DNA from 4 places in the Brevibacterium otitidis genome. Region 1 is predicted to be linked to each of the others. Evidence: riboswitches for the same ligand, from Rfam matches in the RefSeq annotation. Region 1 holds a riboswitch; each other region holds the start of a gene.
What was found. Region 1 has a riboswitch for thiamine pyrophosphate ahead of ACFFN1_RS01165 (TenA family protein). Riboswitches for the same ligand answer to the same signal wherever they lie in the genome.
Positions count from the first base shown of each region.

Region 2: another riboswitch for thiamine pyrophosphate. It lies ahead of thiC (phosphomethylpyrimidine synthase ThiC); the one in region 1 lies ahead of ACFFN1_RS01165 (TenA family protein).
Region 3: another riboswitch for thiamine pyrophosphate. It lies ahead of ACFFN1_RS16075 (ECF transporter S component); the one in region 1 lies ahead of ACFFN1_RS01165 (TenA family protein).
Region 4: another riboswitch for thiamine pyrophosphate. It lies ahead of thiM (hydroxyethylthiazole kinase); the one in region 1 lies ahead of ACFFN1_RS01165 (TenA family protein).

Region 1 is NZ_JBHMAU010000014.1:16,886-19,079, forward strand. It holds gene ACFFN1_RS01165 (TenA family protein) at 22-726, opposite strand; TPP riboswitch at 715-820, opposite strand; RNA gene ffs (signal recognition particle sRNA small type) at 904-999, shown strand; gene ACFFN1_RS01175 (L,D-transpeptidase) at 1,355-2,194, shown strand, end outside.
Region 2 is NZ_JBHMAU010000032.1:30,210-32,403, forward strand. It holds gene chrA (chromate efflux transporter) at 1-1,203, opposite strand, end outside; TPP riboswitch at 1,282-1,389, shown strand; gene thiC (phosphomethylpyrimidine synthase ThiC) at 1,386-2,194, shown strand, end outside.
Region 3 is NZ_JBHMAU010000132.1:40,244-42,437, reverse strand. It holds gene ACFFN1_RS16080 (ABC transporter ATP-binding protein) at 1-327, opposite strand, end outside; gene ACFFN1_RS16075 (ECF transporter S component) at 327-968, opposite strand; TPP riboswitch at 998-1,103, opposite strand; gene ACFFN1_RS16070 (DUF4916 domain-containing protein) at 1,104-1,643, opposite strand; gene ACFFN1_RS16065 (hypothetical protein) at 1,744-2,194, shown strand, end outside.
Region 4 is NZ_JBHMAU010000015.1:11,867-14,060, forward strand. It holds gene ACFFN1_RS01270 (family 16 glycosylhydrolase) at 1-971, shown strand, start outside; TPP riboswitch at 1,095-1,191, shown strand; gene thiM (hydroxyethylthiazole kinase) at 1,179-2,042, shown strand; gene thiE (thiamine phosphate synthase) at 2,039-2,194, shown strand, end outside.

The DNA.
Region 1 (2,194 bases):
CGGCCGCGGTCACACGGCTCGTCAGTCCGCGTGGCCTTCGTAGGTGACGTCGAAGAAGTCGAGCTCCAGCGCTACGGCACGCTCCCAGCGGGCGGTGAGCTCCGCGGCTCGCCCGGCGGCCTCGGCGGCCGGCCACACGCGGTTGAGCTCATCGACGAGGAACTGGCACCACGAGGCGAAGGCCTCACCGCGGTGCAGCTCGATCCACTCGGAGTGCACATAGCGCTCTGGCAGCTCGGCATCGCGCTCACCCCAGTCGAGGTAGAGCCACTCGGCGATGACAAGCATCACGAGCAGATCGGCATACTCAGCCTGCGCGACCGCGTCGTACATCTCGGACTGGAAGCCGGCAGCCGCGCGCGAGAGCTCCGGGTCCCGCCACTGCTCCTCAGGCACGCCCAGCTGCGTGAAGGCCTGCTGGAAGTAGCCGTCCTCATCGGCGGCGAGCATGCCCAGCTGGGCGGCGAAGCGCAGCTTGGACTCCAGCCGGTCGGCATGGGCCACGCAGCCGCCGAGCATCGAGAGGAAGGCGTCGAAGAACTGGTAGTCCTGCACGAGGTAGCCAGCCAGCACGCCGTCGTCGATGCTGCCGGCGAACAGTTCGTCCACGAAGCGGTGACCGACCGCAGCATCCCACTGCGCGGCAGAGCGTCCGAGCCGCAGCCGGCCGACTGGTGAGTCGGGGGCGACGGTGAGCGTCGTCTGAATAGGATTCGTCGATGTCATGTGATCTCCCTCCGCCGGTATCACCCGGATCAGGTTCGTAGGGTCTGCATCTGCACTCTCAGCGCCCACCTCGGGCGCTCCCCTGTCAACACCCTCACTGTAGCCCATCTCCCGCGCCCGAGGCGGTGGCCGGCTCCGGCGTTTTTGGTTCGGTTCGCCGCCTGGACTAGACTGTTATGCGGCTCCCCGTGCGGCGTCATCTTGTGAACTCCCCCAGGGCCGGAAGGCAGCAAGGGTAAGCGAGCTCTGGCGGGTGCGCGGGGAGTCCTTCTTTCCCCTCTGTCTTTCCCCCATGCGGGGGCTCAACCGCTGCCTCGGCAGGGGCTCGGTGACAGCTCTCCGAACCCGCGATTTCGGCTTGTGCGCGCCGATCCGCGCGCCGCGCGGCCGCCTGCCGAAGAACCGCTATCACAATTGCGCAACATCGCTAACAGTTGTTAGCGCTGGTCACCGCCTACATTCCCCGAGATGACGCGGATCGGCTGGCCCGTTTGTGCTCTAGCTGTTATATCGTGCGCCCTATATTTGAGCTGTCCTTCTGATTCGTGTCCGCGCTCGCAGGTCCGCAGATCACGATCACCTGCCGCCGATGGAGGCCGCAGGCAGCTGGAATGAGAAAGGTTCAACCGTGCTTCGTCGTCATCCCCTCGCCGTCGGCTTCGCCATTGCGCTGTCAGCCACTCTCGCTGCCTGCAGCTCCCCCACCGAGACGGAGCGCGGGTCCGCGGAGACGCCCAGCCAGGCCCCGGATCCCGCTCCCGAGGTGTCAGTCTCGGCTGTCGAGGATCCCGACGCTGACGACGCGGCCGCCGACGAGGGCTCCGATGACGCGACCGATGCCGCTGCCGGCGGGGATGCCGCCAGCGCCTCGGGCACCGATCTTGAGATCTCGCCGACGGGTCATTTCGCCCTCACCGTCACCGGTGGCGAGTTCGCCGAGGTGACCGTCACCGATGCCGATCACCCCGAGGTCACCGTCGCCGGCACCTTCGATGACGGTTCCGATGCCGACAGCGGCGACGACAATGGTGACGGCACCGATGGCGACTCTGATGCCGGGGACGCAGAGACAGGCGACCCCGATGCCGAGGAAACGGAATCCGACGAGGCGCCGGCCACCTCGGGCGCGGACGCCGAAGCACAGGCCGGCGGCAGCACCGCCGACAGCACCGAAGACGCCGGCGACGCGGCAGAAGGCGACGCGACTGACGGCGACGCGACTGACGGCGACGCGACTGACGGCGACGCGGCTGAAGGCGACGCGGCTGACGACGCCACCGACGAAGCTGACGACGACGATGCCTCCGATGAGGGCGACGACTCCTCCGGATCCGCCGAGCCGCAGGGCACGCGGTGGGTCTCCGACTACGGTCTGGCGGGCAGCGCCACCTACGAGTGGACGGCGAAGACGATCGCGCCCGACGGCGGCGAGCACGAGGCCTCGGGCACCATCACGACGACCGAACCG
Region 2 (2,194 bases), on a different contig from region 1:
GGCCGGAGCCTTCCACGCGCTCAGCGCGACGAAGGCGGCAGCTCCGATGACGAGTGTCAGCGCAGAGGTGATGCCGGTGGTGAAGACCGGCTGGTACAGCGCGGCAGCGAGGATCCCGACCACGCCGGCGTTGACGCCGCTCAGCGCCCGGCGAGCCAGCCGGTGCGCGGCAAGCCTCTGCCACAGCGGCAGGGTGCCGATGACGAGCAGCGCTGCCGGCAGGAATACCGCGCCCAGCGCGATCGCCGCGCCCACCGCTCCCGTAGCCGAGGTGGTGCTCACCGTGCCGAGGTAGGCGGCGAAGGTGAACAGCGGGCCGGGCACTGCCTGGGCGGCACCGTACCCGGCGAGGAAGGCGTCGTTCGAGACGATCCCGGTGGGCACGAGCTCGGCCTGCAGCAGCGGCAGCACGACGTGCCCGCCGCCGAACACGAGCGCGCCGGCACGGTAGAACACATCGGCCAGCTGCAGCGCATCGCTGCCGGTGAGCCGCGCGATGACTGGCAGCCCGATGAGCAGGACGGCGAAGAGGATGAGGCTGCCGGCGGCCGCCGGCATCGGCACACGCACCCGGAACAGGTGCCCCTGCCCGTCTGAGGCGTCTGCCGCCTCGGGCACGGCCGGACGCAGCCACACCAACCCGATGATGCCGGCGAGCACGATCGCAGCGACCTGCGCCCATGCGGTGGGCACCAGCAGGGCGATGGCCAGGGCGGCGACCGCGATGCTCGCCCGCGGTGCGTCGGGAGTCAGCGAGCGCGCCATGCCGAGCACCGCATGCGCGACGACGGCAACGGCTGCGACCTTGAGTCCGGTGAGCCAGCCGGCGTCGCCGAGGTCGCCGAGGGCATGGATGCCGAAGCCGAAGGCCGCCAGCGCAAGCGCCGAGGGCAGGGTGAACGCGACCCAGGCGGCGAGCATGCCGGCGAAGCGGGCGCGCTTGAGGCCCAGCGCCATACCGACCTGGCTGGAGGCCGGGCCCGGCAGGAACTGGCACAGCGCGACGAGATCGGCATAAGCGCGGTCGCTGAGCCAGCTGCGGCGCTCGACGAAGGCCTCACGGAAGTACCCGAGGTGGGCGACCGGACCGCCGAAGGAGGTGAGCCCCAGCCGCAGGAAGATCCAGAACACCTCGGCAACGGAGCCGCGGCTGGCGGGTGCAGCGGCAGGCGGGCGCTCAGGCGAGGAGGCGGAAGGCAGCATGCCTGCCATTCAACGACAGACAGGTGAACAGGAGGCGAACGACGGCTCCACCTCTCTGATCAGATGTGATATAGATTGAGCTGACCACGCGGGAGCCTCACAGTGAGGCTGAGACCGGACACGGCGTCCGGGACCGCTGAACCTGATTCGGTTAATACCGACGTAGGAAGTGAGGGACATCGTTGTCTGCATTCCCCCCTGAGAACACGCACGCCTCCGAGACCGCTGCTGACCAGCCGCGCTCCGAGCAGCACCACAAGCACCGCCTCGGGTGGGTTGAGGATGCTGCGCACGGCATCCGCGTGCCCGTCACTGAGATCCACCTCGACGACTCGCCCGGCCAACGGGCCAATCCCCCGGTCCAGGTCTACCGGACGATGGGACCCGGCAGCGTGCCCGAGGAGGGACTGGCACCGTGGCGTGCGGAGTGGATCGCCGCCCGTGGGGACTCCGAAGAGCACACGGGCCGCGGCAGGAAGCTCGCCGATGACGGCCGGGCGGCAGTCCGCCGCGGCCGGCCCTCCCAGCAGTGGCAGGGCCGGGTGCCCACACCTCGGCGGGCCAAGCCCGGCAAGCGGGTGACGCAGATGCACTACGCACGCACCGGTGTCATCACCCCCGAGATGCGCTTCGTCGCACTGCGCGAACAATGCGACGTCGAACTCGTCAGAAGCGAAGTCGCCGCCGGCCGGGCGATCATCCCGGCCAACATCAACCACCCGGAGTCCGAGCCCATGATCATCGGGCGGAAGTTCCTCGTCAAGATCAACGCCAACATCGGCAACTCCGCTGTCACCAGCTCGATCAGCGAGGAGGTCGCCAAGCTCAACTGGGCGGCCAAGTGGGGCGCCGATACGCTCATGGATCTTTCGACGGGCAACGACATCCACACCACCCGCGAATGGATCCTGCGCAACTCCCCCATCCCGATCGGCACCGTGCCGATCTACCAAGCTCTGGAGAAGGTCGATGGTGAGGCGGAGAAGCTGAC
Region 3 (2,194 bases), on a different contig from region 1:
GCCGAAGCACACATCGTCGCCGAGCCGGGCGAGCACCACCTGCGCGTCCGGGTCCTGCAGGACGAGCCCAGTGGTGCCCGAGGTGGGATCCGGTGGGCGGCCGTCGACGAGCAGCTCGCCGGTCCGGTACCCGGATTCGGCCGGCAGGACTCCTGCGATCGCATGCAGCAGCGTCGACTTCCCGGCGCCCGAGGAGCCGAGCAGCAGGACGCGCTCACCGGCCTCGATGCGCAGGTCGATGTCGCTGACGGCGGCGCGCTTGCGGCCGGAGTGCCGCCAGCCGAAACCGCGGGCCAGGACGTCGACGCCGCGGGTCGCGGCTGCCATCAGACTTCTCGCGCGCTGCGTCCGGAGGCGAAGGCGCCCAACGCACCGGTGCGGGCGATCGCCTTGAGTGCGAACCACGACACGAGGCCGGCCAGGACCACGCCGGAGATGCCGGCGAAGACGGTGTAGAGCGCCTTGTGCTCAAACGTCCACGCAGCGTTGTAGAGGATGTTCTCGCCGATCGCCAGCGACAGCCCGGCACCCAGGCCGGCGAGCAGCGTGGCGATGAAGGTGTAGCGGCGGTAGCGCAGTGCGGCGAAGATGATCTCAGCGCCGAAGCCCTGGATGAGCCCGGTGACGATGACCATGAGCCCGAAGTAGTTGCCCGGCACCGCCGAGACGATCGCCGCGAGGACCTCGACGTACAGTGCCGCGCCGGGCTTGCGGATGATGAGCCCGCCGAGCACTCCGCCGAGCACCCACACGCCGGTCAGCAGGCCCTTGGTGGGCGGGTAGAGGGCCTGGAACGGGGCGCTGATCGTCTCCCAGGAGTTCGACCAGGCCCAGAACACGATGCCGATCGCGACGGCGAGCACCGAGGCGACGACGATGTCGACGACCCTCCAGCGCATCGTGGCCGGCACGCCGGCCGGAGTGGGGTTGGGTTCGGAATCGGTGTGGCGGGTCTGGACGTCAGACATCGCAAATCCTCCTTCAATCAGGCAAGGAGGGGTGAAGAGACTCGACTTCCTCCGGCGGTATGAACCGCGTCAGGTTCGAGGGTCTGCAACTGTGCACTCTCAGCGCTCCTCGTGAGCGCTCCCCTGTCGTCGCGTCTACGGTAGCAGACCCATGTACGCCAGGGCGGCTTTGACGATGTGCTCCTGTCCGTGGTTCATCTCCGCCACGATGTCCTCGCGCAGTGCTTCGTCAGGAGTGAGCCAGTCGAGGCTGAGCGCATCCTGGCGCGGTGTGCACTCACCCTGCACCGGCAGGATGTAGCACAGGGCGATCGCATGCTGGCGCGGATCGTGAAGCTTGGAGGCGCCCTCGGTCGGGAAGTACTCGGCGACGTGGAACGGGTTGAGCGAGCTCGGCAGCGACGGAAACGCCAGCGGCCCGAGGTCCTTCTCGGCATGGCGCATGAGCGCATCGCGCAGGGTCTCGTGGAAGCGCACCCGCCCGCCGATCACCTCGCGCACGAGCGAGCCGTCATCGCCGGTGCGCAACAGCAGCCCGACCTTCTCCGGCACACCGTGGTCGTCGAGCAGCACCGGCACCGCATTGATGTAGGCCATCGGCAGGCGTCTGCGCAGCCGGGCCAGCTCATCGGGTTCGAGCCAGTTCTCATCGAAAGCCAAAGCGGTGCGTGTCATAGTCCCATGGTTCCACACGGGCTCTGGTCAGGCCAGACTCCAGGCGCATGTCCCCAGGAGCGGGAGGCGTGAACCACCGGGGCTGCGATAGGTTCGGGGCATGAGCGATGACATGAACGAGCAGCACACCGGTCAGGATCAGCATCTCGCCGACGAGATCAACGCCCACTACCACCCGATCGCCATGACCCTCTTCGGCCTCCTGGACGCCGAGGATCAGATCGACCAGCCCGAATCCCAGGCCGTCGACGCCGCCCAGATCGCCGAGGTGTCGGTCGTGGCCGCCGCGCTGCGGATCTGGCACTGGGTCGCCTCCGGTCCGAACGCGCAGCGCCCGGCCGCCGAGACCGGCGAGCTGAGCGGTGAGGAGCTCGCCGCTGTCGCCGAACTCGCCGGACTCGAAGAGGCCGGTGGCGCCAAGACGCTGGCTGAGCTGCCGCTGACCGAGCGGGCCTGGGCGACGCTGCTGCTGACCGGCATGTTCGAACAGGCCGGGCCTGAGTCGGTGACGGTTGGTCTGCCTGAACTGTTCGGCCCCGTCGCCGAGGCGG
Region 4 (2,194 bases), on a different contig from region 1:
ACGACGACTTCCGCCGTGCGCTCATGGACTATCCGTTCAAGGCGATCATCGACTCGGTCGTCTTCCCCGATGACTACACGTGGGTGCGCCCGGTCGACGACTCGAAGCCGTTCCCGGCTCGCGTCGATCGTGTCGACTACTTCCGCATGAAGCAGCTTGACGACATCTACCCCGGTGGCGCGATCGGCAGCTACTGGAAGAACAACAAGTGGCTCGGAGCCCCTCTATCCGGCGAGGAAGACGCCGGGCCCGACGGTGCGCGGATGCAGAAGTTCGAGAAGGGGGTCGTCTACTGGTCGCGCACAACGGGAGCGCATGGCGTCAAGGGCGGCATCAAGTCGACCTACGACCGTGAGAAGGGTGCGGACGGCTGGCTCGGCCTCCCACGCGGCGAGGAACGAAAACTCGCCCACGGTGGTGCCTCACAGACCTTCGAAGGCGGCCAGATCCACTGGTCGCGGGCAACAGGGGCCCACCCGACGAAGGGGGCGATCCAGAAGTACTGGGCCTCGCAGAAGTGGGAGAACGGCTGGCTCGGATATCCGATCGGCGGTGAGATCCGCAATAAGGATGGCAGCGTCCGCCAGAACTTCCAGGGCGGCACCGTCTACTGGTCTGCCAAGACCGGTGCGCATGGCGTGAAGGGGACCATCAGGTCGACCTATCACAACCTCAAGGGTGCGGATGGCTGGCTCGGCCTGCCGCGCAGCGATGAGCGGCGCTTGCGCCGCGACGGCGGTGCCTACCAGGTATTCGAACACGGCCAGATCCACTGGTCGCGCAAGTCCGGAGCGCACCCGACGAAGGGCGCGATCCAGAAGTACTGGGCCTCCCAGAAGTGGGAGAACGGCTGGCTCGGCTACCCGACCAGCGGGGAGATCCGCAACAAGGACGGCAGCGTCTACCAGAACTTCCAGCACGGACGCGTGACATGGAAGTCCGGCAGGGGCATCACCGTCAAACGCTTCTGATCACCTCCCGCGCCTCCCGGCCGCCTCCAGCACACCCCGTGCCCGAGGCGGCCGTCGCGGTCCACTGCTGCACCGTCACATTCCAGCGCAAACTGGCGTCATCAGCCAGGACTGTTAGAGTGGCGGACAGACATGGGGTGCCCGGCAGGCCGGGCTGAGAACATACCCATCGAACCTGATCTGGATCATGCTGGCGAAGGGATTGTCATGACACAGCAGCACCCATCTGCCCCCGCACAGACGGGGGCCTCGATACCCGATCTCGCAGCGGCTGCCACCGCGGTGCGGGAGTCGAATCCGCTCGTCCAGTGCATCACGAACACTGTCGTGCAGACGCTGAGCGCCAATGCTCTGCTGGCGATCGGCGCCTCACCGGCGATGATCAACCATGAGGCCGACGCCGCCCAGTTCGCCCGCATCTCCGACGGCCTGCTCATCAACTTCGGCACCGCCAGCTCACACAACTTCCTCGCCGCCGACGCCGCCATCACCGCCGCCCGTGAGACCGGCACGCCGTGGGTCCTCGACCCCGTCTCCTACGGCGTCATCGACTACCGCACCACCCGCATCAAGCAGGCCCTGACCTGGCAGCCGACCGCCATCCGCGGCAACGCCTCCGAGATCGCAGCCTTAGCAGGCACCGGCGCCGGCGCCCGCGGCGTCGACTCCACCGACGAGGTCGAAGCTGTCCTCGAGGCTGCGATCCAGCTCTCCCACGCCCTCGGCTCCGTCGTCGCCGTCTCCGGAGAGGTCGACGCGATCGTCCACGCCGGCGAGCAGGTGCGCATCGCCCGGGTTTCCGGCGGTTCGGACTACATGCCGCTCGTCGTCGGCACCGGCTGCTCGCTCGGCGGTGTCGTCGCCGCCTACCTCGGCGCCCTGCCGGCCGACCCGTTCGCCGCTGTCGTCGCCGCCCACGCCCACTATGCGGCCGCCGGCACCCGCGCGGCCGGCACGAGCCGCGGGCCTGGCAGCTTCGCCGTCGAGTTCCTCGACGCCCTGCATTCCGTCACCGCCGCTGACATCGCCGCCGTCGGCGTCAGCTACGACACCGTGGAGGTCGCCGCATGAGCCACGATCGCCTCGCCGGCATCGACACCGCCCTGTACTTCATCACTGACTCCGCCCAGTGCGCCGCGGTCGGCCGCTCGGTGGCCGACACCGTCGCCGAGGCGGTCGCCGGCGGGGCAGGGATGGTCCAGATCCGGGACAAGGACATCACC